One region of the Vreelandella sp. V005 genome, then DNA from elsewhere that is predicted to be linked to it. Evidence: predicted binding sites of a transcription regulator. Region 1 holds the regulator's gene; each other region holds the start of a gene.
The links. Region 1 encodes sigma-54, which starts transcription at its own class of promoters, with help from an activator protein. Its sites were predicted from a motif close to TGGCACNNNNNTTGCTNT; they were not measured.
Positions count from the first base shown of each region.

Region 2: ACUN8H_RS10425 (amino acid ABC transporter substrate-binding protein) is a predicted target of sigma-54. The motif match lies at 2,292-2,309, and genes of this name have one in related genera.
Region 3: glnL (nitrogen regulation protein NR(II)) is a predicted target of sigma-54. The motif match lies at 5,263-5,280, and genes of this name have one in related genera.

Region 1 is NZ_JBQXYA010000001.1:85,967-96,228, forward strand. Features, by position in the region: gene ACUN8H_RS00420 (KpsF/GutQ family sugar-phosphate isomerase) at 181-1,167, shown strand; gene ACUN8H_RS00425 (KdsC family phosphatase) at 1,217-1,759, shown strand; gene lptC (LPS export ABC transporter periplasmic protein LptC) at 1,759-2,328, shown strand; gene lptA (lipopolysaccharide transport periplasmic protein LptA) at 2,340-2,831, shown strand; gene lptB (LPS export ABC transporter ATP-binding protein) at 2,843-3,592, shown strand; gene ACUN8H_RS00445 (RNA polymerase factor sigma-54) at 3,731-5,143, shown strand; gene hpf (ribosome hibernation-promoting factor, HPF/YfiA family) at 5,243-5,551, shown strand; gene ACUN8H_RS00455 (PTS sugar transporter subunit IIA) at 5,556-6,026, shown strand; gene rapZ (RNase adapter RapZ) at 6,115-7,044, shown strand; gene ACUN8H_RS00465 (HPr family phosphocarrier protein) at 7,090-7,359, shown strand; gene pmbA (metalloprotease PmbA) at 7,375-8,715, opposite strand; gene yjgA (ribosome biogenesis factor YjgA) at 8,824-9,357, shown strand; gene tldD (metalloprotease TldD) at 9,380-10,262, opposite strand, start outside.
Region 2 is NZ_JBQXYA010000003.1:387,207-397,468, reverse strand. Features, by position in the region: gene ACUN8H_RS10430 (amino acid ABC transporter permease) at 1-1,082, opposite strand, end outside; gene ACUN8H_RS10425 (amino acid ABC transporter substrate-binding protein) at 1,184-2,209, opposite strand; gene speE (polyamine aminopropyltransferase) at 2,465-3,331, opposite strand; gene hemE (uroporphyrinogen decarboxylase) at 3,331-4,443, opposite strand; gene ribA (GTP cyclohydrolase II) at 4,719-5,354, shown strand; gene ACUN8H_RS10405 (zinc-dependent alcohol dehydrogenase) at 5,484-6,653, shown strand; gene ACUN8H_RS10400 (hypothetical protein) at 6,676-7,200, shown strand; gene trhA (PAQR family membrane homeostasis protein TrhA) at 7,406-8,086, shown strand; gene cheZ (protein phosphatase CheZ) at 8,288-8,974, shown strand; gene ACUN8H_RS10385 (glutathione S-transferase family protein) at 9,009-9,632, opposite strand; gene djlA (co-chaperone DjlA) at 9,741-10,262, opposite strand, start outside.
Region 3 is NZ_JBQXYA010000004.1:155,252-165,513, forward strand. Features, by position in the region: gene ACUN8H_RS11865 (alpha/beta hydrolase) at 1-598, opposite strand, end outside; gene ACUN8H_RS11870 (acyltransferase family protein) at 739-1,767, shown strand; gene ACUN8H_RS11875 (hypothetical protein) at 1,873-2,502, opposite strand; gene glnA (glutamate--ammonia ligase) at 3,036-4,442, shown strand; gene ACUN8H_RS11885 (DUF4124 domain-containing protein) at 4,579-5,127, shown strand; gene glnL (nitrogen regulation protein NR(II)) at 5,349-6,410, shown strand; gene ntrC (nitrogen regulation protein NR(I)) at 6,403-7,830, shown strand; gene ACUN8H_RS11900 (DUF6435 family protein) at 7,884-8,051, opposite strand; gene ACUN8H_RS11905 (YqiA/YcfP family alpha/beta fold hydrolase) at 8,138-8,668, opposite strand; gene ACUN8H_RS11910 (entericidin A/B family lipoprotein) at 8,674-8,805, opposite strand; gene ACUN8H_RS11915 (hypothetical protein) at 9,514-9,645, shown strand; gene ACUN8H_RS11920 (sodium/glutamate symporter) at 9,732-10,262, opposite strand, start outside.

The DNA of each region.
Region 1 (10,262 bases):
CATTATGGAACGCTAAAGCATCGCAACGGGTCAGCAGGCGAAAGCGAATAAATAGCCAGTCGTTGGCAGAGGCAGATAAGCAACACTGCCTAAGGCCCAATTACTGCCTATTAGCGGTAGCAAAATGTTATTCTTGGCGGTTATCACTTTTTATTTGTTCATTGATTAAGAGAAAACGCTATGCGCCAGCCACTTGCCTCACCCAGCCTACTACGCGAAAGCGCGCTGCGTACGCTGCAAATTGAGCAGGCAGCGATTGGCGGCCTGCAAGCCAAGTTAGATGAAAGCTTCGACCGCGCCTGCGAGCTCATCCTGGCTTGCCAAGGCCGAGTGGTCGTCACCGGCATGGGCAAATCAGGACATATCGCTGGCAAGCTAGCGGCCACCCTTGCCAGCACCGGCACCCCGGCTTTTTTTGTTCACCCCGGCGAAGCTAGCCATGGTGATCTGGGCATGATTACGCGCGCCGATGTGGTGTTGGCGCTGTCAAACTCAGGTGAAACCGCCGAGGTCACCGCGCTTTTACCACTGCTTAAACGCCTGGGCACACCGCTTGTCAGCATGACAGGGCGCCCCACTTCCACGCTTGCCACCCATGCCGATGCGCACTTGAACAGCGGTGTTGAGCGTGAAGCATGCCCGCTCGACCTGGCCCCGACCAGCTCTACCACGGCCGCCCTGGCGCTTGGCGATGCCCTGGCCGTCGCATTGCTGGAAGCGCGCGGCTTTACCGCTGAAGATTTCGCGCTTTCTCATCCTGGCGGCAGCCTGGGCAAACGCTTGCTGCTACGCGTAAGAGACCTGATGCATGACGGCGCGCGCCTGCCACAAGTGCCACTGGGCAGCCCGCTGCGCGATGCGCTATTGGAAATTACCCGGCAAGGTCTAGGCTTTACGTGTGTGGTAGACAGTGATGGCCGCCTCGCCGGGGTCTACACCGACGGCGACCTGCGGCGCACGCTGGATCAGTTCGATAATCTACGCGAAATTTGCGTTGACGATGTCATGACGCGCCCTGGCAAGCGCATCGGCCCCGATGTGCTGGCAGCGGAGGCGGTACGCATTATGGAGGAGAGCCGCATTACGGCGCTGGCGGTAGTCGATGAGCAACAGCGCCCTATTGGGGCGCTCCATATGCATGACTTGCTCGCCAGCGGCGTCATTTAAACCAGCGGCGTTTATCATCAATTTGACCCATTAATATAACGGAGGCTCTATGACCCTACCTGTCGCGCTACTTGATCGACTCCGCCGTGTTCGCCTATTGGCGCTGGACGTTGACGGCGTCCTCACCGATGGTCGCCTCTATTTCCAGGCCGACGGCATCGAAATCAAAGCCTTCCATACGCAAGATGGTCATGGCCTGAAACTACTCAAGCGCGTGGGTATCCATGTTGCGCTGGTGACCGGCCGTGACTCCCCCATGGTTAGCCAGCGTGCGGCTTCGCTTGGCATTGATCTGGTGCATCAAGGTTGCGAAGACAAGCTCGCTACGTTGCGCGGGCTTTGCCAGCGTCTCGATATTGAGTTGGAGCAAGTTGCCTACTGCGGTGACGATCTACCGGACTTGGCAGCCATCAAGCGTTGCGGCATCGGCATCACCGTTCCCAATGCGCCAGATTACATGCACACCCACGCCGACTGGATCACCGACCGCCTAGGCGGGCACGGCGCAGTGCGTGAAATTTGTGACACGCTGCTAGAGTCGCAAGGGCACTGGGGCGCAGTGCTGGATACTTACCTGCACGGTCGCACGTAATGACTAAACGGTTTAAAACACGCGCCTGGCTAGCCGGGCTGGTAATGGCGTTGGGCGCCTTGCTGGTTTGGCTCGACCCGCGTGGGCCCCAAGACACGACTATCGATCCCGAAGCGCAGGCCCAAGAACCAGGCCACGTGTTGGAAAACGCTGAGATAACCCTGTTCGGCGATAATGGCAAAATATTACAGGCGCTTAAAACACCGCGCCTGATCCATACGCCGCAACAAAGCGAAACTTGGACGGAAGAACCCGAAGCCATTTTATACGACAGCGAAAACCGTCAATGGCTGGCCAGCGCCGATATTGGCACCCTTAACACGGCCACCCAGGCCTTGCTGTTGTCAGGATCAGCCCGCCTGATCGCACCGGATGAGGGTTGGCAGTTAGATACTGAATTATTGCACTATGACGGACTAAACCAACATGCGTGGAGCGAAACACCGGTGCTGCTGCAACAGCCGCCCCAGCAAATGAGCGCGTCACGGATGGATGCTTGGCTTAACGAAAGCCAAGTTCGCCTAACGGATAATGTACGTGGCTCGCACCCTCCGGCCACGCAACGCTAACAGGATTCGCCATGAAAACACTGCTATCTACTGCCCTATTTGCCTTAGCGCTGCCGCTCTCGGCCCTGGCCCAAAACAGTCAGGCCCCGGTGGAAGTCGAAGCCGATCGTTTAGATCTTGATCAGCGCGCGGGTACCGCTGTCTACAGCGGCGATGTCAACATCCGTCAAGGTGAAATGCAGTTACGAGGCGATCGTGTAGAGATCGAACGCAATGAGGCAGGTGAGCTCTCCCGCGCCACCTCGACCGGTGAACGCGCCTACTTGCGCCATCAGGTCGAAGGGCAAGAAGGTCCTACGGAAGGCTGGGCAAGGCGCATTATTTATCATGTCGCCGAGCGTCGGGTCGAGCTGATAGACCAAGCCGAATTGATCCAACAAGCAGATACCTTTACCGGCGGTCGTCTTGAATATTTCATTGACCGTGAAGTGATCCAAGCGCGCTCTGACGTAGACGGCAGCGAACCCCAGCGTATCCGCATGACGCTTCAGCCCGAACAATAGGGAGCCACGCTTTGGCAACTACAGACACTGCGCCCATCAAAACCTTGTATGCCCACCACTTGGCCAAAAGCTACAAACGTCGCCGGGTGGTCAAAGACATTAATTTAGAGATTTCCCAAGGCAGCGTGGTTGGCTTGCTCGGCCCCAACGGCGCGGGCAAAACCACCTCGTTTTATATGATCGTGGGGCTGGTAAAATCCGATGCAGGCAAAGTGGGCATCGACGAGGTAGACCTCACCCGCGCTCCCATGCATGAGCGTGCAGCGGCGGGGATTGGCTACCTGCCACAAGAGGCGTCGATTTTCCGTAAATTATCGGTCGCCGATAATATTATGGCGATACTTGAAACGCGCAAAGAGCTTAACCGCAGCGATCGCGAGCAGCGCCTGGAGGCACTGCTAGAAGACTTCCATATCACGCATATTCGCGACAACCTGGGCATGAGCCTTTCAGGCGGCGAACGCAGGCGAGTAGAAATAGCTCGCTCACTAGCCACGGAACCCGCCTTTATATTATTGGATGAGCCGTTTGCTGGCGTTGACCCCATTTCGGTCGGCGAGATTAAAACCATCATCCGGGCTCTTAAGCAGCGTCATATTGGCGTACTCATCACTGACCACAACGTGCGCGAAACGCTCGACATCTGCGATATCGCCTACATCGTGGGCGATGGGCAGATCATCGCCAGCGGCTCAACCGAATCGATTCTGACTAACCAAAAAGTGAGAGACGTTTATTTAGGCGCTGATTTTCGCCTCTGAGTTGATTTTTGCATCTAAACTTTTTGCCTCTAAATCGTGTTCCACAACAACTTTACTACCAATGGCATGCTTATTGCACTTGCGCCCAGGAGCTACTCACACTAGGGTGGAGCATTCTGATTAACGAGTGGTTCTCAGATGGTCATGAAAGCTTCTCTCCAACTGCGTATCGGCACACAGCTAACCATGACGCCTCAGCTGCAGCAGGCGATTGCCCTGCTACAGCTGTCAACGCTGGACCTCCGTCAAGAAATTCAGCAGGCCTTGGATGCCAATCCCCTGCTGGAACAGGAAGATGAATTTAGCGAGCAGGCCGTCAGCGAGACTAAAGAGGAAGAGTGGTCAGAGAGTATTCCTACCGAATTATCCGTCGACAGCGACTGGTCTGACACCTATCAAGACGTTGGCACTCACAGCGGCAGCAGCGAAGGCCCTGACTTCGAGCGTCAGGCGGCTGGCCAGAGTCTTCATGGGCACTTGCTGTGGCAACTTGCGATGACCGATTTTGGTGCCAGGGAGCAGCTAGTCGCAGAAAGCCTAATCGATGCGCTTGACGCGAATGGCTACTTAACCCAGCCGCTTAATGACATCCGTGAAGGGCTTCGCGACCAGGGAATCGAAGGGCTCAGCCAGCGCGAAGTAGAAACCATTCTACTTAAACTCCAGCAGTTCGAGCCCACGGGGATATTTGCCCGCGACTTGCGGGAGTGCTTAATGCTGCAGTTGGCTGCCCTGCCCGATAACACACCACTACTGGTGCCCGCTCGTCGCTTAGTGCGTCAATTTCTTGAAGCATTGGGTAAAGACGACATACGTTTGCTCAAGCGCCGCCTGGGGCTCGATGACGCCCAATTGGCGGATGTCATTCTGCTAATACGCAGTCTTGATCCCCGCCCAGGCAGCGCCTATGGCGATACCGACGACAGCTACGTAACGCCGGATCTCGTCGTACGCCATGACCATGAAGGCTGGCACTTAGAACTCAACCCAGAGGCCCTGCCAAGACTGCGCATTCAGCCCGATTACGCCAGCCTGATCAAACGTGCTGACAAAAGCCAAGACAACCAGTTTTTGAAAGAGCACCTGCAAGAAGCACGCTGGCTGATCAAAAGCCTCTCTAGTCGCAACGATACCTTGCTGCGGGTTGGCCGCGAAATTGTCACACGACAAATTGGCTTTTTAGAACATGGCGAAGAAGCCATGAAACCGCTTATTCTGGCCGATATCGCCGAAGCCGTCGAAATGCACGAGTCGACAATCTCCCGAGTAACCACTCAGAAATTTATTCATACGCCTCGGGGCGTTTTTGAGCTCAAATACTTTTTTTCAAGCCAAGTCAGCGGCCAGGACGGTGACAGCCACTCAAGCACCGCGATCCGCGCCCGCCTTAAGAAGCTAATTCAAGAGGAACCGCCCGGCAAACCACTTTCTGATAGTCGTTTAGTAACACTATTAGGCGAGGGGGGAATTCAGGTAGCCCGCCGTACGGTGGCAAAATATCGCGAAGCGATGGGCATTCCCTCTTCCAGTGAACGCCGTCGCTTACGCTAGCGCTGGTCAACGTTTAAGGGGAAACTCTCGACAAGGGCTTTGCAATACGGCAAAAAGGGTTACAATCGAAGTACAGTCCGATGGATAAGGAGTACGTCAATGCAAGTTAATATCACTGGTCATCACGTAGAACTGACTGACGCCTTGCGTGACTATGTCAACGAAAAGCTTGAACGTGTAGAGCGCCATTACGACAATATAACCACGGTGCAAGTCACCCTATCGGTGGAGAAAGAGCGCCAGCAAGCCGCCTGTACACTGCATGCAGCAGGGGCTGATTTACATGCCGAAGCCCTAGACAGTGATATGTACGCCGCCATTGACGCGTTAGCGGACAAAATTGACCGTCAACTTGTTAAACATAAGGAAAAAGCACAAGCTCGCGCCCAAGGCGCTGGCGTGCGTTAATTCAATGACGTTGGAAACCATACTCCCCCCGGAACGGGTTCTTTTTGACGTCCCCGGGGGCAGCAAAAAAAGGGTGCTGGAGTTTTTCAGCACCTTTATTGCCCAAAATACTCCCAGCCTGGACAGCCAAGAAGTGTTCAGCCGCTTAATCGGCCGCGAGCGCTTGGGCAGCACCGGCATTGGTAATGGCGTGGCTATCCCTCATGCGCGTAGCCCACACTGCACTACTCCCATTGCGGGGTTTTTAAAGCTCACAGAAGCCATTGATTTTGACGCCATCGACGGCGACCCCGTTGACTTGGTATTCGTATTATTGGTGCCAGAGGAAGCGGATGACACGCATCTCTCACTGCTTGGGCAAGTCGCCACCATTATGAACGATTCAGGTACCCGTCAGCAGCTACGTAAAGCAGGCAGCCAGCGCGAATTACTTGAGTTACTTACCGCCAAAATTCGTGATCAAACCTCCCCGTAATAGCCTGAGGCCTGCAGTACCTTATGGCGGGGAAGTTTAACTTCACCACCCTCAACGCAGCTTGCTGATCAAAGCAAAGAGAGACTCTATGCAACTTGTGATCATTAGCGGCCGCTCTGGTTCAGGTAAATCTATCGCCTTACAAGCGCTTGAGGACCTTGGCTATTATGCGATTGATAACCTCCCTGCCATGCTGCTGGGCTCGTTGGTGGACCAACTACGCGACCAAGGCGACCGTGCCCATTTAGCGGTCAGCATTGACGCGCGCAACTTGCCTGGCGCCTTGGAACGACTGCCCTCTATGTTAGAGGAGCTGCGGCAACGTAAGATTAATTTTCAAGTGATCTATTTGACCACGGATGCGCGCATATTACTTGAGCGTTACTCCGCCACTCGTCGTCGCCACCCGCTAACGCGCGACAGCGAAATGACACTTGAAGAAGCCATCAATAAAGAAGAAGAGACGCTACACGATATTCGTGATCTGGCTGATTTATTGATCGATACTTCACGGCTATCGGTTCACGATTTACGCCGCCGGATTACCGACCAAGTGGCACATCAACGGCGCGATAAGCTCACACTGACACTGGAGTCGTTTGGTTATAAGCGTGGGGTTCCGCTGGATGCTGACTTGGTTTTCGACGTACGTTGCCTACCTAATCCTTACTGGGATCCTACCCTTCGCCAATTCACAGGTCGCGATGCCAATATAGTGGCCTTCTTAAGCGGCTACCCTATCGTGGACGCCATGAGTAACGATATTCAGGCTTGGCTTGAGCGCTGGCTACCCGCTTATCAAGATAGCCAACGCAGCTACATGACTATTGCGATTGGCTGCACGGGCGGGCAACACCGCTCGGTCTATATGGTTGAACAGTTAGCAGAGCGATTAGTACACAGCATGGGCGAAATTCAACTGCGTCACCGCGAATTAGGTCTGCAGTACACATTAAGCGAACAGCCAGCTGCTCCGCCTGCTGCTACTCAAACCGGCGAGCAGCCAGCAACGTCTTAAGCGCATCTACCCATTAATGACACCACTCGGCGAAAAGGAACCAGGGTGCCAGAAAGAATACTTACACTGACCAATCAACGTGGCTTACACGCACGCGCGGCAACCAAACTGGTTAAATGCGGCCAACTATTCACGGCAACCATTCGCGTTCACAAACAGCAACAGGTAGCTGACGCGGCTAATATCATGTCGCTGCTCATGCTGGCCGCCCCTTATGGCACGGAGCTAACCATTAACGCCGAAGGTGATGACGCCGAACAGGCGCTTGATGCTATTCAAGCGCTGTTCGATGCTCGCTTTGAAGAAGATCAGTAGCCGTCTTCTAACGGGTTAGTCACCAGCCACCGTCATGGCATCAATCAACCAGCTACCCGTGTGCACACTGCCGCGGGTATCGGTGTCATCACCGATACCGACCAACCCAGCAAACATCCGCTCCAGGTTCCCGGCAATGGTGAACTCCTCGATCGGATACTGCACTTTCCCGTTTTCGACCCAAAAGCCTGCTGCGCCGCGGGAGTAGTCACCGGTAACGCCGTTAACGCCCTGCCCCATCAATTCTGTTACCCAAATACCCCGTCCCATCTCTTGCAGCAGGCTTTCGCGTGATTGCAGCGGCGCCGCTAAACGCACGTTGCGCGCCCCGCCAGCGTTACCCGTCGTTTGCATCCCCAGCCGGCGAGCGCTGTAGGAGGAAAGCATATAGCTGGCAATGCGGCCTTGATCGATAAAGCGATTGTTACGGGTTTGTACCCCATCGCCATCGAATGGCGAACTGGCCGTTGCACCGATCTCCATTGGCCGCTCTTCCAAACTGAACCAATTAGGAAACAGCGGCGTGTCGAGCCGGTCATACAAAAACGAGGCTTGCCGATATAAAGCGCCGCCTGCCAAGCCGCCTAGCAAGTGCCCGATCAAGCCACTGGAGAGCGAGGGGTCAAACAGTACCGGGAAAGTACCCGTTGGCGGACGCTGGGCCCCCAGTCTGCGCAGCGTACGCGCAGCCGCTTCGCGCCCTACCTCGCTAGGGTCACGCAACGCCTTCGGGTCGCGTGCAGAGGTGTAGTCGTAGTCGCGCTGCATACCGCTCGCATCCTGGGCGATCAGCATGCACGACAGCGAATGGCTACTGCCTTTTTGAGTGCCCAGAAAACCGTGGCTATTGGCATAAACGCGCACGCCTTCGCCACTCGAGAGTGACGCGCCATCTGACTGGGAGATACCGTCAACGTCACGCCCCGCCTGTTCACAGGCAAGCGCCAGCTCAATCGCTTCATCCGTGGTCAGCGACCAAGGATAATGCACTTTTAAATCCGGCAGCTCAGAAGCCATTAGTGATGCATCGGCCAATCCTGCGGCGGGGTCTTCTCCGGTATAACGGGCAATCGCCAGTGCTTTTTCAACTGCTGCCTGGATCGAAGCGCTGCTGGCATCCGTCGAAGATGCACTGCCTTTACGCTGGCCGACGTAGAGTGTCACGGCAATGCCCTGGTCACGCGATAACTCGACCGTTTCCACTTCCCCCAGGCGAACGCTAACGCCGATGCCCTGATCAACGCTTGCGCCCACTTCAGCGGCATCTGCGCCCAACCGCTTTGCCAACGTTAATGCCTCTTCGGCCCGCGCGGTCAGTAACGACTGCTGCGCGTTTGCATCAAATGCCTGTGCCATATGGCCTCCTTTTCCACCGACTGTCTTTCAACAGAATGTCTTCGGCGAATCAATGTTGTTCTCGCAGCTGGTATAATGCCGCAACGAATCTTGTCTATGAGTCACACTATGCGTAAGCAACGTCCCGATACCGTCCCAAGTACTAATGAACTAGAAGAGCAGGAAGAACGCCCAAGCAAGTCGCAACTCAAACGTGAAATGCATGCCTTGCAGGCATTGGGGGAAACGTTAATCGCTATGCGACCGGCCGAACGCGCCCGTTTTCCCCTGTCCGATGATATGTTGCGCGCCATTGAGGAAACCTCGCGCATTCGTTCCCATGAAGGCCGCCGCCGTCACATGCAGTATGTCGGCAAACTGATCCGTAAAGAGGACCTTACGGCCATTCAAGGCGTGTTCGACGCCATTGACCAAGAGCAGGAGCAGCGCGACCACGCGTTTCACCGCCTCGAAAAATGGCGTGATCGCTTAATTGACGAAGGCGATGCCGCGGTCGACCAGTTTATGGCCGAGTATCCGAATGCGGATCGCCAGACGCTTCGCCAACTAATTCGCAATGCCCAGCGAGAACGCGAACAAGATAAACCTCCCACCAGCTCGCGCAAACTATTCAAACACTTGCGCGAAACGCTCGCGCTTTGACGCCAGTCTTTCAGGCCTGCCCTTAAGACGACTGAGTACCGCCAACGGTCAGCTCATCCAGTTTCAGGGTGGGCTGTCCGACCCCCACCGGTACGCCTTGCCCCTCTTTACCGCACACACCAATCCCGGTGTCCAACGCCATGTCGTGGCCAATCATGGAAACGCGCTGCATGGCTTCCGGACCATTGCCGATTAACGTGGCCCCTTTAACAGGCGCGGTCACCTTACCGTCTTCGATCAGATAAGCTTCACTGGCAGAGAACACAAATTTACCTGAGGTAATATCCACTTGGCCGCCACCGAAGCTCACCGCATAAATGCCTCGCTTGACGCTTTTGATAATATCGCTTGGCTCATCCTGCCCCGCCAGCATGACCGTATTGGTCATACGCGGCATCGGCAAGTGGGCGAAAGACTCGCGCCGCGCATTGCCCGTGGGAGCCATGCCCATCAATCGCGCATTCAGCTTGTCCTGCATATAGCCCGTTAAAATACCGTCTTCAATTAGCGGCGTGTACTGGCCTGGTGTGCCCTCATCATCCACACTCATTGCGCCACGACTATCCGCTATGGTGGCATCGTCCACGATCGTGACACCTTTAGCCGCGACGCGTTTACCCATTTGGCCAGCAAAAGCGGAGCTGCCCTTACGGTTAAAATCGCCTTCAAGGCCATGCCCCACTGCTTCGTGTAGCAATATTCCCGGCCAGCCCGAGGCCAGCACGACGGGCATTTGCCCAGCCGGCGCATCGACGGCTTCCAGGTTGACCAACGCCTGACGAACCGCTTCTTTAGCGTACTGCTCGGCGACTTGATCGTCGCGAAGCTTGGCCATTGAGTAGCGCCCACCACCGCCTGCACTGCCGCGCTCGCGGCGACCATTCTTCACCGCGATAACGCTAACG
Region 2 (10,262 bases), on a different contig from region 1:
TGACCGGTCTGGTTGAGCGTGGTGCCAGCAAAAACCGACACCAAGTCGGGATAACCAATGGCGGTGGCCAGGGAGGAGTTTTTAATCAGGTTGAGATACTGGCTGGTCAGCGGCGGAATGATAACGCGCAAGGCTTGAGGGATTACCACTAGGCGCAGAACGAGCTTGCGCGGCAAGCTAAGTGCTTGGGCCGCTTCGGTTTGGCCATGGGGGATCGCTTGAATGCCCGAGCGCACAATCTCCGCAATAAACGACGCGGTATAAATGGAAAGCGCCAGCCATAGCGCCAAGAACTCCGGAATGATGGTTATCCCGCCACCGAAGTTAAAGCCACGCAGTACCGGCATTTCCCAGGTCACCGGAACGCCGGTGGCCACCAGTATTAGCAGTGGCAGGCCGAAAATAATCACTAGCGACATCCAGAAAACCGGTAAGCGTTTACCGGTCGCTTCGTGGCGGCGTTTATTCCAGACAATCAATGCAATGCTAGCCATGATCGCCACCACAAACGTGATAGGAATAAGCCCAAACCCAGATTCAAATAGCGGTTGTGGCAGGTAAAGTCCGCGTACGTTGAGAAAAATGGCTTCGCCAAACGCCATGCTTTCCCGGGCGCTAGGCAAGGTGCGCAGCACCGCGAAGTACCAGAAGAAAATCTGCAGCAGCAGCGGAATATTACGGAAAGTTTCGATATAGGCATTGGCTAACTTAGCGATCAGCCAATTGGGCGATAGCCGCGCGATACCGACGATAAAACCGATAATCGAGGCAGCAATAACCCCCAGCCCTCCCACCAACAGCGTGTTGAGCAAGCCAATGACGAAGGTGCGGCCGTAGGTGCTTTGAGAAGAGTACTCAATCAAGGTTTGACCAATACCAAAGCCGGCTGTGTTGTTCAAAAAGCCTAAGCCAGTGGTAATGCCGCGGGCGTTCAGGTTGGCTTGGGTATTGCCGATAATATAGATCAGGAAAGCCGCTACAACGGCGACCAAAATGATTTGAAAAATAAGTGCGCGCTTAGCGCGGTCTCGCCAAAACGGCGGCTTGTGGCCGGCGGGGCGAATGTTGGGTCTTACAGACATGGATGGCGTCTCCGCTACACGGAAGGTCAATCAGATGGCCCGCCATGCCCTTTAAACAGATACCTGTAAAGAGGACGGCGGGCCGGGGTCAAGCGAGACGCTTAGCGAATCGGGGGAGCGTACTGGAAGCCGCCATCGTTCCACAGGGCGTTGACACCGCGCTCGATTTCAAGCGGGGAGCCCATACCCACGTTACGTTCAAAGCTTTCTGCGTAGTTACCTACTTGGCTGATGATGTTGTAAGCCCAGTCAGCCTCAAGGTTCATGCCTTCACCGTAGTTGCCGTCTTGGCCTAGCAGACGAGCAACATCAGGATTTTCAGAGTTCAGCATCTCTTCAGCGTTTTCACTGGTGACGCCGTACTCTTCGGCGTTAATCATCGCGAACAGCGACCATTTCACGATGTTGAACCAAAGGTCGTCACCCTGACGAACCACAGGACCCAGCGGCTCTTTAGAGATGACGTCAGACAGAATCATCGAGCCTTCCGGATCATCTAGCTGAATACGCAGCGCTGCGAGCTGTGAGGTATCAGAGGTCAGAACGTCACAGCGACCGGCTTGATAGCCACCCACGGTTTGTTCAGAGGTATCGAATACGATCGGGTTGAATTCCATGTCATTGGCACGGAAGTAGTCAGCCAGGTTCAGCTCGGTGGTAGTACCCGACTGAATACAGATAGACGCACCGTTAAGCTCATCGGCGCCGGTAATGCCCAGATCGCGAGAAACCATGAAGCCTTGGCCGTCGTAGAAGTTAACGCCGGTGAAGTTCAGGCCCAACGTCGTATCGCGCGTCGTGGTCCAGGTGGTGTTACGTGAAAGTACATCAACTTCACCAGACTGCAGGGCAGTGAAGCGCTCAACGGCATTTAGAGAAATATAGTTAACGGCGTCTGCATCACCGAGAACCGCTGCGGCTACGGCACGGCATACATCAACATCCAGACCTTGCCAATTACCGTCGTCATCCGGGGCTGAGAAGCCCGGCAAACCATCGCTCACACCACACTGAACGGCGCCACGCTCAATGGTATCTTCCAACGTGTCGGCTTGAGCAGTCGCCATTCCCGCCAGGCTCAGTGAGCCAGCGGACGCCAGAAGCGCCAGGTGTTTTTTATTGAACATTTAGTTTCCCTCGAAGTTCTTGAAATTGGTTATTGAAATCAGTCATTGAAATAGTCATGCATGCCGTAGCATGTAACTAAACCTAGCAAGGAAGATGCCAACAAGGGTACAGGCGCACATTCAGCGCTTTTCAACGCTACTCAACCAATTCGAGACGAACGTCTAGGTGCAAAAATTGTTACCGCCCACCTCGCTTTGCACCTTTCTAGAGCAAGCTGCGGTGAGCGGTGACAGAAATGCAGCAGTGAAGAGCGCTTATTCGGCGGAAAACGCCTTGCGCATAAACGGCGGCAGGGCGAGTGCACCGCGGTGGGCATCAACACTGTAATACTCAAGCGGCAGGTCGTGGCTGGCCGCTGCCTGCTCTCGGAAGGCATTAACGTCGGTGGATTTACCCGCCAATGTCACGCTCCACCAGCCTGAAGGGTATACCGGCTGCGGGAAGGGCAGTGTGGCGACGCTGTCAAAACCCGCTTCAAGCATATCGTGACGTAGCGCACGAATGATCGAGCCCGTGTGGTAAAGCGGCGACTCACTCTGCTGCACCATCACACCACCGCTTTTTAAAATGCGGTGGCAGCGCTTGAGAAAATCGGTTTTGAACAACCCTTCGGCAGGGCCGACCGGATCGGTGGAGTCGATAATGAGGACATCAATGCTCTCTTCCGGTGCATCGTCCACCCATTTAACGCCATCAGCGAACAGTAGCTCAGCGCGCGGATCGTTATTCGATTCAACCAATGTCGGGAAAAAGCGTTCAGACGCTTTCGTCACTTCTTCATCGATATCGATCTGAGTGACTTTTTCCACGCTGGGGTGACGCAGCACTTCTTTTAACGTCCCGCAGTCGCCGCCACCGATAATCACCACCCGCTTAGGGTCTTGATGGGTAAACAGCGCCGGATGCGCAATCATTTCGTGATAGAGAAAGTTGTCGCGATCGGTCAGCATTACACAGCCATCCAGCACCATCAGGTTGCCGTAGGTCTCGGTAGCGTAGACCTCCAGGTGTTGGTATTGGCTCTGCACATCCAGCAGTTTTTCAGAGATTTTCAGTGAGAAAGCGCTGCCGTGGCTGTCAAAAATTTCGGTAAACCACTGGTCGTCGCGTAATTCGCTCATCAATTGGCTCCTGAGTGCGCTGTGTTGGGTTGCGTTGGAATATCACGGTGATACTGCGGGCTTAACTCGTGCAGCGCCTCCATAAAGGCAGTGACGTTATCCGGGTTAGTAAACTGGCTGATACCGTGGCCCAGGTTAAACACATGGCCCGGGCCATGGCCGTAGCTTTCCAGCACGCGCGCCACTTCAGCGCGGATAGCCGAGGGGCGGGCAAACAGTACGTTAGGATCCAGGTTGCCCTGCAGGGCGACTTTGTGGCCCACCCGCGCGCGCGCGTTGGAAAGCTCGGTAGACCAGTCGATACCCAGCGCATCGGCACCGGCGCAGGCGATATGCTCAAGCCACTGGCCACCGTTTTTGGTGAACAGAATCACCGGCACGCGGCGACCGTCGTGTTCGCGGATCAGTCCGGAAACGATCTGCTCCATATAGCGCAGCGAAAATTCAAGATAAGCCGGTGTAGAGAGCGCGCCACCCCAGGTATCAAAAATCTGTACTGCCTGGGCGCCGGCGCGAATCTGTGCATTCAGGTAGTCGGTGACCGCATGCGCCAGCGTATCCAGCAACTGGTGCATGGTATCCGGCGTATCGTAAAGCATGGTTTTCAGGTGGCGGAAATCCTTGCTGGAGCCGCCCTCCACCATGTAGGTCGCCAGAGTCCAGGGGCTGCCGGAGAAGCCGATCAGCGGCATGCGGCCGTTCAACTCGCGGCGAATGGTCGACACCGCCCGCATCACGTAATCCAAGTCACGCTCGGCGTCGGGCACGCTCAGTGCTGCGACTTCTTCCTGGGTGCGCACGGTTTTGCGAAACTTGGGGCCTTCGCCGGTTTCAAAATAGAGCCCCAGGCCCATCGCATCTGGAATGGTCAAAATGTCAGAAAACAGAATGGCCGCGTCCAGTGGGTAGCGCTCTAAAGGCTGCATGGTGACTTCGCAGGCCAGGTCATGGTTACGGCAGAGGTCCATAAAGCTGCCTGCATCGGCACGGCTGGCGCGGTATTCCGGCAGGTAGCGACCCGCTTGGCGCATCATCCATACCGGGGTACGGTCAACGGGCTGGCGCGCCAGGGCGCGAAGGAAGCGGTCATTTTGCAGCGGTGTGGTGGTCATAAATACTTGCTCTTAAGAAATTTGCCCGCATTGTCCTTGAGACAAGTACTGGGTATAGGCACTTTGGATCGTATGGGGCAATTGTACTTGAAGATAGGCGCAAGGGCGGCGTACTCGATGGCAAAAATCGTCGCACCCAGCCAATTTTTCTCTGCTAATTAACCGGTTTTAGCCGCGTTGCCATCGTGAGGCGTGCGCCGCTTCCTGTTAGAATGCTTGCCCACTTTGCCAACACTGGTGTGGTTAACTGGTTTGGTCAATCAGCGAGGTAACCTGTGACCATTCGCTTCATTGCCGCTTCTCAACTGCCCACCCCCTGGGCAACCTTTACAATGCATGGCTTCGAAGATGAGGCCACCGGCAAGGATCATATCGCCTTAACGTTGGGTGATGTGACCGGTGATGTGCCGGTACTGGGGCGAGTGCATTCTGAATGTTTAACCGGCGATGCGCTCTTTTCGATGCGTTGTGACTGTGGCTATCAGTTGCAGGAAGCGCTCAAGCGCATTGCAGAAGAGGGGCGCGGCGTGCTGTTTTATCTGCGCCAAGAGGGCCGTGGGATCGGCCTGTTAAACAAAATCCGCGCGTATCATCTGCAGGATCAAGGGGCCGACACGGTCGAAGCCAACGAGCAGCTTGGTTTTGGCGCCGATATGCGCCGCTATGATCTGTGCGTGCCCATGCTCAACCACCTCGGCATCACCTCTCTACGGTTAATGACCAACAATCCACGCAAAGTGGATGCCCTGACCCGCGATGGAGTGAATGTAGTCGAGCGCTTACCGATCACCACCGGCCTGAACCCCCACAACGAGCAGTACCTTGCCACCAAAGCGGGCAAACTCGGCCATATGATGGCCCTGGATGACTTTACCCAGGCCAGCGATGTGGATATTGAACGCAAGGGATGATGACCCGCACATAAGGCGTTAACCAGCCCGGAAACTTGCTTTTTTTTAACCTTTTTTGCCCGGCAACTGAGCTATGTTGATACATAGCAGGATGCTAACCCAAGGGTAAAAAGTTAAGGAGAAGCAGCCATGAAAGCACTTTGCTGGCACGGTAAGAATGACGTTCGTTACGACACGGTACCGGATCCACAAATCGAACACCCCCGCGACGCCATCGTTAATGTCAGTAGCTGCGCTATCTGCGGCTCCGATCTCCATCTCTACGATCACTTCATACCGGCGATGGAGTCAGGCGATGTGCTTGGCCATGAGTTTATGGGCGAAGTGATGGAGGTGGGCAGCGAGGTAAAGAATTTAAAGGTAGGTGATCGTGTCGTGGTTCCCTTCACTATTTTTTGTGGTGAATGCGAACAGTGCCAGCGTGGCAATTATTCAGTTTGTGAGCGCTCTAATCGCAATAAAGCATTGGCCGATAAAGCGTTCGGCCATGGTGGCGCCGGTCTCTTTGGCTATTCTCATCTCACAGGCGGGTATGCAGGCGGTCAGGCTGAGTATGTCCGGGTACCGTTTGCCGACACCACGCATATCAAAGTGCCCAGCACGCTGACAGATGAACAAGTGCTTTTCCTAGGTGACATCTTTCCTACCGGTTGGCAGGCGGCGGTACAGTGCGATATTCAGCCTACCGATACGGTGGTGGTTTGGGGCGCAGGGCCCGTTGGCCAGTTTTGTGTACGCAGCGCGGTGTTGCTGGGCGCAAAGCAAGCCGTCGTTATCGATAATGTGCCCGAGCGGCTTGCCATGGCAGAAGCGGGCGGTGCCATTACGATTAATTTCGATAAAGAGAGCGTCTTGAGCCGCCTGAAAGACCTGACCAATGGTAAGGGGCCGGAAAAGTGTATTGATGCGGTGGGCCTGGAAGCACACGCCACCCGTTCACTCGACTCAATGTACGATCGCGTTAAACAAACCATGTTGATGGAATCGGATCGCGCCCATGTATTGCGCGAAATGATCTACGTATGCCGCCCGGCAGGGATCCTCTCGATTCCCGGCGTTTATGGAGGGTTGGTCGACAAGCTCCCCATTGGTGCATTAATGAACAAAGGGCTGACGGTGCGTACCGGTCAGACCCACGTTAACCGCTGGACCGATGATCTGCTGCGGCGTATTGATGAAGGCCAGATTGATCCCTCCTTCGTTATTACTCACTCTGTCGGCCTTGAGCAAGGGCCCGAAATGTATAAAACCTTCCGCGATAAACAGGATGGTTGCGTCAAGGTTATTCTCAAGCCTTGAAGACACCGACATGGAGGTAGCGATGCATAAGCACACAGACATGGCTCATTCGCAAAGCGCCGCGGATAAGCTTGCGCGGGGGCTTGGCTGGTTAAGCGTAGGAATGGGGCTCTATCAGCTGTTAGCGCCAGGAAAGCTTACCCAAAAGCTGGGTATGCAGGGCAGTGAAAACAATATGCGCGCTTGCGGGGCGCGAGAAATAATTACTGGGATCGGTGCATTGTCGGATAACCCCACTCCCGCAATCTGGAGTCGCGTTGGCGGCGATATGTTAGACCTTGCCGCGCTCTCCTTTGCGCTAAAGGATGCGCATAACCCCAAGAAACAGAATGTGTATCTTGCGCTCACGGCGGTGGGTATTCTCACTGCCATTGATTACGCCTGCGCCAAGGCCTTGAGCCAACGGCATGCCTATCAAGGCGGCATTACCCCTGATTACAGTCATCGAAGCGGCTTTCCCCAAGGGTTAGCAGGCGCGCGAGGCGCTGCATCGGATTTTCAAGTGCCCGCCGATATGAAGGCAGCCTTACCCTCCTCAACGCTTTAAAAAATAGTCCATCCTTATCTTGAGCAGGTTGGCTGCTCTCCTCAACACCGAGCCCGGTTTTCACTAACGGGCTCGGTTTGTTTGTTACGTAGCTCTCTTTACAGACATGGAACCATTGGTCGCGGATACTTTCTGTATTGCCAGCAGCTCGCTAATCTGTGTATGCCTGAGCTATAAGATAGACAAAGCGTTAGAGGTGCCTGCTTTGAAAAATACCGATGTCGGCGTCCCGCTGGGCGAATTTAGCGTGACGGAAGAGTGGCTACATAGTATTACCCATGGGGTGGGAGCTGTGCTTAGTTTGGTAGGCATGGTGGTCTTGCTGGTAGCGGCTAGCCTAGCGGTTCACGTCGACCCTTGGAAGGTGGTGAGTTTAAGCCTGTACGGCGCAACGCTGGTACTGCTATATACCGCTTCGACGCTTTACCACGGTATTGCGCATCGGCGCTGGAAGCAGCGCTTTCAACTGCTCGATCATTGCGCCATTTATTTGCTTATTGCTGGCACCTACACGCCTTTTTTACTCGTTAATATGCGCGGTCCGACCGGGTGGATGCTATTTACCGCCGTGTGGTCGCTGGCACTGGCGGGCATTGCCTGCAAACTATGCTGGCCGCATCGCTTTGCGGTGTTACGCGTGACGATTTATTTACTTATGGGTTGGATGATAGTACTCGCCGCCGAGGAAATGACGGCTAATTTATCGTCAACCGGTATCACCCTGCTGGCTGCGGGCGGCATCACCTACACGCTGGGCGTTATCTTCTACGCTGTGCGTGCCATCCCCTATAACCATACGATCTGGCATATGTTTGTGATCGCCGGAAGCGTCTGCCACTACTTTGCGGTTTACAGCGCCGTGCTGCCTCACGTGACGTCAGCTTAACTAAAAGTGCCAGAATCCTTCTGTAGATGACGGATTCAACTTAAGTTTTAGCATTTTAGGCCGAAAGTAGTAGTAGGTTTGGTGGTTGACCTGGGTGTATTGAGCCCTCAATCGCCTGAAAAGCCACAGCAGGTGCGTAATAGGATGACTATTGTCGTCCAGAAACGACATCGAACAAGAAATGCTAACAAGAGGATTGTCATGAGCACTGTTAACAACGCCCACGACACGACCATGCCGTCGGTACTGGGCAAAAAAGACAGTACTGATGAGATGGTGCATCGCATAGGCCACTTAACGCGCCTGCTGCGGGACAGCATGAAAGAACTCGGCTTAGATCAGCAGATTACCCAGGCGGCGCAAGCGATACCGGATGCCAATGATCGTCTCAATTATGTTGCCCTGATGACCGAGCAAGCCGCAGAGCGGGCATTGAATGCCGTTGAGCGCGCGCAACCCTTGCAAGACACGCTTGAGGAAGAAGGCGCGGCGCTTAATAAGCGCTGGCAGACCGCGGCAGCCAATCTCGCGGTGGTTGAAGAAGACCCTAAACTCGTCGAGGAGACGCAGGATTTTTTGAGTAGCAAACTGCCCGCCGCCACCGGCGCTACGCAAAAAGAGTTGCTTGAAATCATGATGGCTCAAGACTTCCAGGATCTTACCGGCCAGGTGATTAAGAAAATGATGGAAGTTATCAAGCTAATCGAAGAGCAGCTTATTCAGGTGTTGGTGGATAATGTGCCTAACGTCACCGACGGCGTTAAAGTTGAAGATGGTCGTGATGAGCATGCCCGACTACGCAATGGCCCCCAGGTAGGGGAAAGCAAGTTGGATGCAGTGTCTGGACAGGATCAGGTCGATGATCTGCTTGATGAGCTTGGCTTTTAAAGGCGCCAAGCTCAGCAAAAAACCGTTGCCTTAATTAACCCTTCGCTGCTGCCTGCTCTTTTTCCATCGCCTTAGCCATGGCGGGGCGCTTGATATGGCGCTCGCGGTAAGCCAACAGCGGCTCGGGTAAGCGGTGCTTCATGCTGGTTGCCCAGGAAAGGGTGTGGGTTAAAAACAGATCGGCGAGTGTGAACGTATTACCCACTAAGTTTTCCTGGCCGTTAAAGCGGCGCTCCAGGGCGCTTATTGCACGCTGAAACTCCCAGGCACAGACAGGCAGAATAGCCGGTACACGCTTATCTTCAGGCAGGGCAAACTTATGCTTGGCTTGATTCCACAGCGGTTGCTCGATCTCGGTCACGATAAAACTGAGCCACTGGTCAACCTGAGCGCGGCCTGCGGGGTCACTTGGCAACAGTGAGCCATCCCCATATCTTTCGGCCAAATAGCGGCAAATGGGTGCCGACTCGAATAGGTGCACTTCGCCATCTTCAATGACCGGCACCTTGCCGTCCGGGTGGCGCATTAAGTGTGCCGCCGATTGGCCTTCGCCCTTGTCCAGTGCGACATGCTGGCACTGATATTCAACGCCTAACTCTTCAAGCGCCCACGCCACTCTTAGCGAGCGTGACTGGGGAAAACTGTATAGCGTTATCATCGCGTGCTCCTGACGATAGTGTGACCGATGCTTTAATTTAGCGGGCCGTAACGACGGTGTCGATGCGCTACGGGCACTGCTGAAACGTTATGGCAGCGACCGCTATCGCTAATTGCTGCCTCGCGCCGTACGGATACGTTCGTAAGCATTGCCGATTTCACTAGTGCGCGCTTGAGCAATGTCACGCATGCTTTCGGGTAAGCCTTTACCCGCCAATTTGTCCGGGTGGTTTTGGCTCATCAGACGACGGTAGGCCTTTTTGATTTCAGCATCGCTGGCGTCATCGGAAACCCCCAATACACGATAGGCATCTTTCAGTGCTTCTTCGCTGGCGCCTTGGGAGTTAGCGGCTGCGCCGTGCAGCATTGCCTCGATCTGCTGCAGTTCGGTATCGCTGCAACCCACGCCACGGGCCACGCGCAGGATCATCTCTTGTTCAGCGGGGTGGAGCACGCCGTCAGCGGCGATAGCGGAAAGCTGAACCTGGATAAATACTTGGCGTAGCACCGGCTGGCGCTGGGTGAGGCGGTTAACGTTGGCGAGTTCGGCGTCAAGATTAAAGTCATCGGCGCGACCGCGCTCGAAGGCGGCGCGGGCCTTGGCACGCTGTTCACCCTGTAAATGCATCTG
Region 3 (10,262 bases), on a different contig from region 1:
TAAAGGCGGGGTGGCGCCAGGCCGAAGAGTTGCCCGGCGGCAGAGGCACGTAGCTTGCAGGGCTCAACGCGGCCACGGCAGCAAATAAATCGGGCCGTTCCAAGGCGAAGTTAAGCGCGCCATAACCCCCGGCGGAGAGCCCCGCTACGCCCCGATAATGGCGCGCTTGGCCAACCCGGTAAGTGGCTTCCACATGGGGCATGAGATCATTGAAAAACGCGCTACGAGCGGGTTCGTTGTGGCCATCTACCCACCAACTGCGGCTACCGGGCATAATGAAAACGGCGGGAGGAATATGCCCGGCGCGAATTAACCTATCGGTCACTTGTTGCAAATTGCCACGCGAAACCCAATCACGGTCGGTGCCAAAAGAGCCGTGCAGCATATAGACGACCGGATAGGTATGTGTCGTCTGGGTGTCATAATGGTCAGGTAAATAAACGCTATAAGGGTAGTCGTGGCCTAGCGTTGGTGAGGGAAAATAATGGTGCTCTACCTCGCTGGCCACACTGTGACCGCTAAGTGTTAGCCACCCAAGTAATGTGGTGAGCAAGGCACGAAACCGGTAGGACGTCAGGGGTGGCTTAAGGGCGAACACGTCTCCTCCAGGAATTAAAACTGTTCAATGAGGTCGGACAGCACGATGACGTTAGTTGTTCATAATAGTTAATTAATATAGCCATGACGGAAAATGATGCAGCATAAAAAGCGCAGGAGTAGGTAGCGGCGGGAGGCCCAATGCGAAGAGTTGAAGAGATCTATTGGTTGCGAGCTTACGGCTGTATAGCCGTTTTTTTGTTTCATTTGTTAGATCATGTCAATCAACGCCTCGATAACGTCGCTACCGATTTAATGCGCCTGCCGCTAGTGTTGGGTACGCCCATCTTCTTGTTTATATCAGTCTTTGTGTTTGCTGTTCGCTACGATAAATCCGTACCGGATGGCTTTCTTGCGCAGCGCGTCAAATATGTGATGGTGCCGTACTTCGTGTACGGCTTTATTTATTCGACGTCGCAATGGTTGCGCCAACGATCATCCGAGGAGCCGGTAGGATTCGTGACCAATGCCGTTGAGTATTACGTCTATGCGGGTTGGCATGGCTATTTTTTGATCATTGCGATGCAGTTTTACGTGGCGTATTGGCTGTTCACGCGCTGGCAGCTATGGCGGTTGAATCCAGTGCCGTGGCTGTGGGGCGCCTGTGTGATCAGCATGGCGTACTGGGGGTTGGCGTACTGGTTTGATGTCGATTTGCCCGGCTACTTGCTATGGATTGCCCCTCTGGGTTGGATCTATGTGTTTTTCCTGGCGTTGGTGTTAGTACGTTACTACCCATTGGATCCTGAGCATGTGTTCGCTGAGCGGCCTATCTGGTTGCAGCAGTTGGCGCACCCGTTGTGGTTAGTGCTGCTGGTGGCGCTGATCATGGCGGCTACTTTCGCGGGTTGGCTGGAGTTTTCCTCTAAAGAGGTATGGGTGATTCCGTTCTTTGTGCTGTTTACGCTATGCGCCATGCGCTTTATGGCCGGGTTGCCCGCGCCGCGGTGGGTGCGCCACATCAATGTGTACTCTTTTGGTATTTACTTGGCCCACCCGATGTTCTTTGTGCTTGCTGATCTGATGGTTGAGCCGTTGTCGTTGCCGATTGGGGTGTATGCGCTGGTATTGATCGTGGTGGGTGTGGTGGGGTCGGTGGCGCTGAATAAAGTGGCGAATACCACTATGCTGGGCGCGATTTTATTTGGTAAGCGGTTAAAGGTAAATTAGGCCTTGAGTTGGTCACCATAGCAGGCAAAGACGCAGCTCACAGGGCGTTAAGAGGATTAACAAAAAGGTAAGTAAGAGAGTAACCGTAAGCGCGGCACCGGCCCTTTAAGGCTGCGGTGGGGTATAGGCCGGGTTGGGGGTGTGAGGCGGCGGTGTGATGTCTTCTTCCACTTCTACTTGGTTCAGTAAGTGGCTGCTGAACGTTTTCAGACGGGTGGGGCAGGCATGTAAGCGCTGTAAGAAGTCCTCAATTGCTCTGCCATTATCCAGATCAGGGTCAAATCCACCTAAGCGTTCCAGCCAAACCCGTCTTACCGCAATGTAGGGCGGTAACAGCAGCGCGCTCGCTAGTAGGCGGCGCAGAATCCGCTCTGAAAACGACGGCTGAGCAAAGCCAACAATTAAAGCGTCTAGGCTGTAGGTGTCCAGTTGAGGGTAAAGCGATCCCCATAGGCTAGCTGGCAGTGGCTGTTTTTGAAGTGCAATGATTAGCCATTCAGCCTGGCTGGCAAATGCCGCTTTATTGAGGCGTGTGCCTAGCGGTAGGGAAGGCGTCACCAAGCAGTGGGTGTGGTAACGCTGTTCAATCGAATTCAAGCGCGCATGGGTTTGGGTGCTCGTTACCAGTATGGGTAGCAAGTGGTCGGCGACGCCGGATTCACGAATGGATTTCAAATGGCGTGGCAACATTTCACCCGTCACCATGGCATCAACGATAAAGCAGACCGATCCCATTTGCCGACTCCAACTGTGAGCAAATCTATCAAATTGTAATTTATTGTAGTATCTGGCTTATTTGCGTAGCAAGGAAAAAAACTTGTGAGCCAAAAAAGAGGACTCAGTATTTTTAACGCTCTTGTTTGGTGCATTTATATTTATTTTTGATCTTTTTTGGTGCGTAATGCTTGCTTTGAATGTTTCAACACGCCTATTCATGCGTCAATGCAACATCAAGAGGCATAAATGTGCAATTAATAATGTTTTTAAAACAATTAGTTGCTGTTTTTTTATGCCATATTGGTGCAGTGTTGGCATGCTCTCTGCATTATATTTGTAAACGGCTAGCGGATCGTAGGCATAAGCCTTGCGTCGTGCTAAAACGATAGCCGGTCTGAAAAGCTCGCTGAGCGATTTGTTCACAAATGCCAGGCAAACGTTGAGCGAACAAGAATGACAAACGTGCGGTTTAGCGCGTATTTTGTCGAACAACACTTTTATCGGTAGCTTACTGTCGTTAGCTTTAAGCCACGCTCATACCGGAGGACACTATGTCAGCCAAGACTCTCGCGCTAATTGAAGAACATGATGTTAAGTGGGTAGACCTGCGTTTCACTGACACCCGCGGCAAAGAGCAGCACGTGACCGTGCCTGCCCGTGATGTGAACGAAGAGTTTTTTGAGAATGGCCAAATGTTTGATGGCTCTTCAATCGAAGGTTGGAAGGGTATCAACGAATCTGACATGATTCTGAGCCCGGAAGACGGTACGGGTTACCTTGACCCCTTCACCGAAGATGCCACGCTAGTGTTGCGCTGTGACATCATTGAGCCTGCCACTATGCAGGGCTATGACCGTGATCCACGCTCCATCGCCAAGCGCGCTGAAGCGTATCTGGAGTCCACTGGCCTGGGCGATACTGCGTTCTTCGGCCCTGAGCCTGAATTCTTTATTTTTGACGAAGTACACTGGAAGTCCGACATTCAGGGCTCCATGTATAAAATCACGTCTGACGAAGGCGCTTGGGCGACTAGCAATCAGGTAGAAGGCGGCAATCTAGGCCACCGCCCGCGCGTTAAAGGCGGCTATTTCCCGGTTCCCCCGGTTGACAGCTTCCACGATATTCGTGGCGCTATGTGTAACACGCTAGAAGCGATTGGCCAGACTGTGGAAGTTCACCACCACGAAGTTGCCAACGCGGGTCAGAACGAAATCGGCGTTAAATTCAACACGCTGGTGAAGAAAGCTGACGAAGTTCAGGAAATGAAGTACGTGATCCACAACGTGGCACACGCGTACGGCAAAACAGCGACCTTCATGCCGAAGCCGCTGGTCGGCGACAACGGTTCTGGTATGCACGTGCACCAGTCGTTCTGGAAAGATGGCCAAAACCAGTTCGCGGGTGACGAGTATGCGGGCCTGTCTGAAATGGCGCTTTTCTACATCGGCGGTATCATCAAGCACGCTCGTGCCCTAAACGCTTTTACTAACGCCTCTACCAACTCGTACAAGCGTCTAGTGCCAGGTTTTGAAGCGCCGGTTATGCTGGCCTACAGCGCCCGCAACCGTTCTGCTTCTATCCGTATTCCTTATACCGCTAGCCCGAAAGGCAAGCGTGTTGAAACGCGCTTCCCTGACCCGACGGCTAACCCTTACCTGGCGTTTTCTGCCATGTTGATGGCCGGTATCGACGGTATTAAGAACAAGATCCATCCTGGCGATGCCATGGACAAAAACCTGTACGACCTGCCGCCAGAAGAAGGCAAGTCCGTGCCGACCGTGGCGCACAGCCTGGATCAAGCCTTGGAAGCACTCGATGCTGACCGTGCGTTCTTGACCGAAGGTGGCGTGTTCACCGACGAAATGATCGATGCCTACATCGAGCTCAAGATGGAAGAAGTGGAGCGTATTCGTATGACCACGCACCCCATCGAGTTTGATATGTATTACAGCTGTTAAGTACAGCTGCTAATCAGCGTTACTCGCCCTTGGCTGTTACCATCAGCCAGGGGTGGTCACAATGATGGCTAATAGAACCCCGCTACGGCGGGGTTTTTTTGTTACTGGGAGCTAAGAAACGTTTTAAGGGGAGGCTATGAGCAAGGTCACTGCAGTCGTGGTAAGCAGCGTGCTGATCACTTTTTTAGGTGTGGGGGTGGTGGGTGGCGCGGCGTTCGGGCAAACGGTTTACCGGGTCACCGATGAGCACGGCAACGTTACGTTTACCGATGATCCGGACCGCGGTGGCGAGGCATTAGAACTGACGCCACTGCCTAGTCTGCCGCCCGCTTTAAGGACAGCGATCTCCACTGTCCGAGAAACCACGCCCGCGGCGGTGCGCCCGCGCGGAAAGCCTGGGCAGCCCTTCATGCCTTATGACCACTTTTCGATTGCTGTGCCCCAGCAAGGCGCACGATTGACAGAGCGAAGCACCGCGGTGGAAGTGGCCATTGCGCCCCCCCTGCGTGAAGACCACCAAGTGCGGCTGTTAGTGAATGGTGAAATTAGCCAAACCGCGCTACACAGCGATGTTTTCTGGTTAACGGGGCTACCTGCAGGGCAGCACGAACTTCAAGCAGAGTTACTCGATAGCAGCCAGCGTTTACAGCACCGCACGCCCGCGGTAACGATTACAGTTCCTTAAAAGGGCTAGTAAAAAAATCGTCTGCACTAAAATAGTGCATGAGTGGGCGCATTTAGCGCCGTGAGTGCGCTAAAACGATTCACCTCCGGTGGCTGCTATGCCCGCAAGCCGTGCAACTAGGCATAAAGACGTAATTGGCGCGCTTTTTGCAGTTCTCTCAATGAACATCCACCTGTAGATCGGTAACGGCGATGGAAGACGTAATTTCTCAGGACACCACCATGCATCAGCGTTTGCTTGAACATCTCACCACGGCGGTGCTGCTGCTAGACGGCGAGCTGCGTGTGCGCTGGATGAATCCTGCCGCTGAAGCCTTATTGGCGGTCAGCCTAAGCCGTGTTCAAGGGATCAGTCTGGATACGCTGCTGGGGGGTGATGTCAGCATCGATGATGTCTTGGCCAAAGCGCGTGACGCCTTTCATCCCTATACCCAGCGCGAGGCGCGTATCACGCCCCTCAATAGTGACCCACTCACCGTCGACTATACGGTAACGCCCTTATCTGACGACGAACTGCTGTTAGAGGTCGAGCCGCGGGATCGGTTAATGCAAATCTCCCGGGAAGAAGCGCTGACCACACGCCAGGAAACCATCAAAATTTTGGCCCGCGGCCTCGCTCACGAGGTTAAAAACCCGCTCGGGGGGATTCGTGGGGCGGCGCAGTTGCTGGAGCGCGATTTAGACGATCCGTCGCTGCGTGAATATACCCATATCATCGTGGAAGAGGTGGATCGCCTGCGAGATCTGGTCGACTCCATGCTGGGCCCTAACCGAATGCTCAAGCATGAGCCGGTCAATATTCATCGGGTGCTGGAGCGCGTACGCGCACTGCTAATTGCCGAGCATCCCAGCGTTATGATTAGCCGTGATTATGATCCTAGTTTGCCCGACCTTTCTGGTGATGAAGCGCAAATGATCCAAGCGGTACTCAACGTTGCGCGCAACGCCGTGCAGGCCATGAGCGATGCACAAACCCCTGAGCCTACCTTAATACTGCGCACCCGCGCTCGGCGCCAGTTTACCCTTGGCGCCGAACGCCACCGGTTAGTCAGTGAAGTGGCGGTGATCGATAACGGCCCGGGCATTCCCGATGCACTGCAGGAAACACTTTTCTACCCCATGGTATCGGGGCGCGCGGAAGGCAGCGGTCTTGGACTATCGATCGCCCAGTCGATTTTGCACCAACATCAAGGATTGATTGAATGCGACTCACGAGCCGGACACACCGAATTTCGATTACTGATTCCATTGGTAATAATTTTACCGGAGAAGCGTCATGACTGAGGCTACACGTACCGATGTTGCGCGGGTGGTGATTGTCGATGACGACCGCGCTATCCGTTGGGTGTTGGAACGCGCGTTGGCGCAACCCGATCTCGACGTTGAGTGTATTGAACGTGCCGATGTCGCGCTGACACGTCTACTCGAAAGCCCCCCTGACGTACTGGTCACCGATATTCGCATGCCAGGCATCGATGGCCTGGATTTAATGGCACGCGTACGCGAGGCGCATCCCGACCTCCCGGTGATTGTGATGACCGCGCACTCCGACCTGGACAGCGCCGTTGCCTCTTATCAGGGCGGGGCGTTCGAATACCTGCCCAAACCGTTTGACGTTGATGAAGCCTTGGCGCTGGTTCGCCGTGCGGTGGCGCACGCCCGTGAACGCCAGCGGCCGGTGACCGTGCCCGAGGGGTTAAACGCCGAAATCATCGGTGAAGCGCCCGCGATGCAGGAGGTATTTCGCGCCATTGGGCGTCTTTCTCACTCGCATATCACGGTCTTGATCAACGGCGAGTCGGGCACCGGTAAAGAGCGCGTGGCCCAAGCGCTGCATCAGCATAGCCCGCGCGCCGGTAAACCGTTTATCGCGTTGAACATGGCGGCGATTCCCCGCGACTTGATCGAATCGGAGCTGTTTGGCCATGAGAAGGGCGCTTTTACAGGGGCAGCACAGCAGCGCCAAGGGCGGTTCGAACAAGCCAACGGTGGCACGCTGTTTTTAGATGAAATTGGTGATATGCCCGCCGAAACGCAAACGCGGTTACTGCGGGTTTTGGCGGATGGTGAGTTTTATCGCGTGGGTGGCCATACGCCGGTACGCGTTGATGTGCGTATTATCGCAGCGACCCACCAAAATTTAGAGGTGCTGGTCGATGATGGCCGTTTCCGTGAGGATTTGTTTCACCGTTTAAACGTGATCCGTATACATCTGCCAAAACTTGCCGAGCGGCGTGAAGATATTCCTCGCTTGACCCGGCACTTTTTAGCCGAAGCAGCGAAAGAACTCACCACCGATATCAAGGTACTGACCAGCGAAGCGGAGGCGCATCTCACGCGCTTGCCGTGGCCCGGTAACGTGCGGCAGTTAGAAAATATCTGCCGTTGGCTAACCGTCATGGCCTCCGGACGTGAAATCTTGGTGGAGGACCTTCCCCCGGAACTGCGTTCGCCCAGTGCTTCTGAAAGCAGTGCCCAGGGGGACTGGCGAACGGCGTTTCGCGACTGGGCGGATCATGCCCTGGCCGAAGGCCATACCCATCTTTTGGAAGAGGCGGTGCCCGATTTCGAAAGGATTCTGATTGAAACCGCCTTAAAGCATACCGGTGGGCGCAAAGGAGAGGCCGCTGAACTACTTGGCTGGGGCCGTAACACGCTGACACGCAAACTGAAAACACTGCTGCCAGCGCTGGCCGACGAGTAAAGGTGATTCATCGGTGAGATAAAAGCCTGCATCGGTCTAGGCTGAGCGTCACGCTACTTCTCGAGACGCTGGATCTCTGCCAATATCGCTTCAGCCTCTTCGGTTAGGGTAGCGTTGGCACGCATATCGCCGTTACGAGACGCTTCCATCGCCGCTTGCAGTTTACGTTCGTAGTCTTGCTGAAGTTTCTTTTTTGGGTCGCGCTTAAACATGCCAAACATTAGCAGTAGCCTCGTTATCTATAATGTGATGTACATCATTTGTATAGGTTTTGAGGCGCTGTGTCGAATGTTTGTTTTATGGATGTTTACGCTTGTTCCTGAGAGAGCGCGCTGCACTGTCTAAGAAAACGCTCAAAATCGACCAAAATAGTATCGAGGCTGGCGTGTAGGCGGTGATCGTCATCGACCATTCTTAGCGACAGCCGCTGGTGACGGGCACGTTCAATCACCGGCTCAGGGGCAACGACATCATCACGCCAGCCGTGAATGATGTGCGTGAGGCGCGCCTGAATGGTAGGTGACGTTTCAGGGTAGTCAGCTAAGCCCAACGCTGGTGCCAATAAAAAACAGCCTAACACGGGCTGTTGGGCGCTAACGGCAGCGCTTAGCCACCCACCCAGGCTAGAACCTGCCAGCACACGGTGCGCGGGGTCGTCACCGCGCTCGCTTAACACCTTTAACAAGTGTTGAAGACGTTGCTGGGGCTCGGTGATGCCGCGATAGTCCATCACCACCGGCTCACAGTCATCGATTTTTTCCGCAACGCCTTTTAATGCCTGCATTTTAAGTGCCGCTGGGCCGCTCTCCAGCCCGTGGGACAAATAAACCGTCATCATCACGTTTAGCTCGCTGAACGTTGGATCGCTTCTCCACCTTGTTCAATATCTTCACCTGCACCCCGAATGGTGTTGCAACCGCTGACTACCAGCAGGGTGGTGAGGACGAGGATGCAAAGCGCAATAGTACGTTTCATAGCGATCTCCGAAAGTAGGGGAGTGAGGGGTGGCTGCATAAATCAGCCCGCTCACTCTTTTTATAGCAAAGCGTTGCGGTGCGTAAGCAAAATAATCGCTGTTGAAGCGTTTCGCCATTGTTTTAGAACGTTTTAGGCAGATAAATAGGCTATTCAGCGCTTGTTTATGTCGCATGTGCCAGTTCTACACATAAAGTAGGGGTATGTAGGCTGGCCTATCGGCAGTGCTTTATTTTTTAAGTGTTTGTTTTTTATATTTATTATTAATTTTTGGCACAGCTTGGCGCAATGTCTGCAATTACTAAATAGTTATTTAGTTATCCGCTTTAGATTAAGCCTTTTTGATAAGTGTTATGAGTAACTAAGTGAGTGGGTTGACAGGCAAATGGAAGGCAGGATGCCGTGAGACCAACAGGACGTTAAAGGACAATCCGCCCACTCACTGGTTGCAGCGCAGGGAGGCGCTGTTCATCAGACCAGGGAATGGAATCGGTGCAAAACGACCATCTTGTGAAAATGAGGTGGTCTTTTTGCGTGCTTATAATTTTATAAGTAGCTGATTTTAATAGTTATTTATGTCACCCTCTTGATTTTGCATAGCCTTTGTACAGAAAAAAAGTGTGTTTTGGTCTATCCTTTCTTGGAAACCAAAAATGCAGCGGTTAGAAAACGTCAACGTAACGACCGCACACTATCAGGGACAAGATTATGGCGATGGCATTGATGTTATGCATGTTTATTTTGTTCTTAGGGTTTTCGGGGGTGGGTGTGTACATGATGTTTAAAACGTCATTCATGGCCAGCCTGGACGAGCGCGATGATATGCCGCCGGATATCTAAGTCACTATTTTTCAATGATAATTTAAGTTAAAGACAGAAGCACCCGCTTTGAGCGGGCGTTTCGGTTCTTGGTGAGGTGAAGCGATTTAATCGCGTTCCCTCTTCCAGCGGCCTTTGCCACGATCTGGCACCATGCGGCCGAAGTAAAATAGCCCGAATGCAAGCCAGCCTAAGGTTAATAGGGCGGTAAAAATAAGCACGGCTAGCGCCCCAAATTCGGCTATCAATGGCAGGGCGGCGGCGGTAAAAAGGCCACCGCCAACAATCGGTTCAAACATCAGCTGTTTATAACCAAAGCTTTCAAACGCCCCAGATTCATTTTTAGGGTCTGCCATACGCATTAGCAGTAGACCGGTAACCGTTACCCCCATCGACTGGCCAAAGTCACCTACCCCTCGTTCAAACCAGTTTTCAGGAATGACGCGTGGCGCGATCACAATCAGCACAAACAAGCCCCAAGCAATACCTGCTACTGAAAGGAGCAGGAATGGCATAAAATACTCGCCTAGGGTCGTGAGCGAGAGGGTGGCGAGGGCCGCTACAATCGTAAAGTCGAGCGCGGTGCCAGCGATGCGGGACATAGTGCGACTAGAGACATGACGTTCCAGCCCAAACCG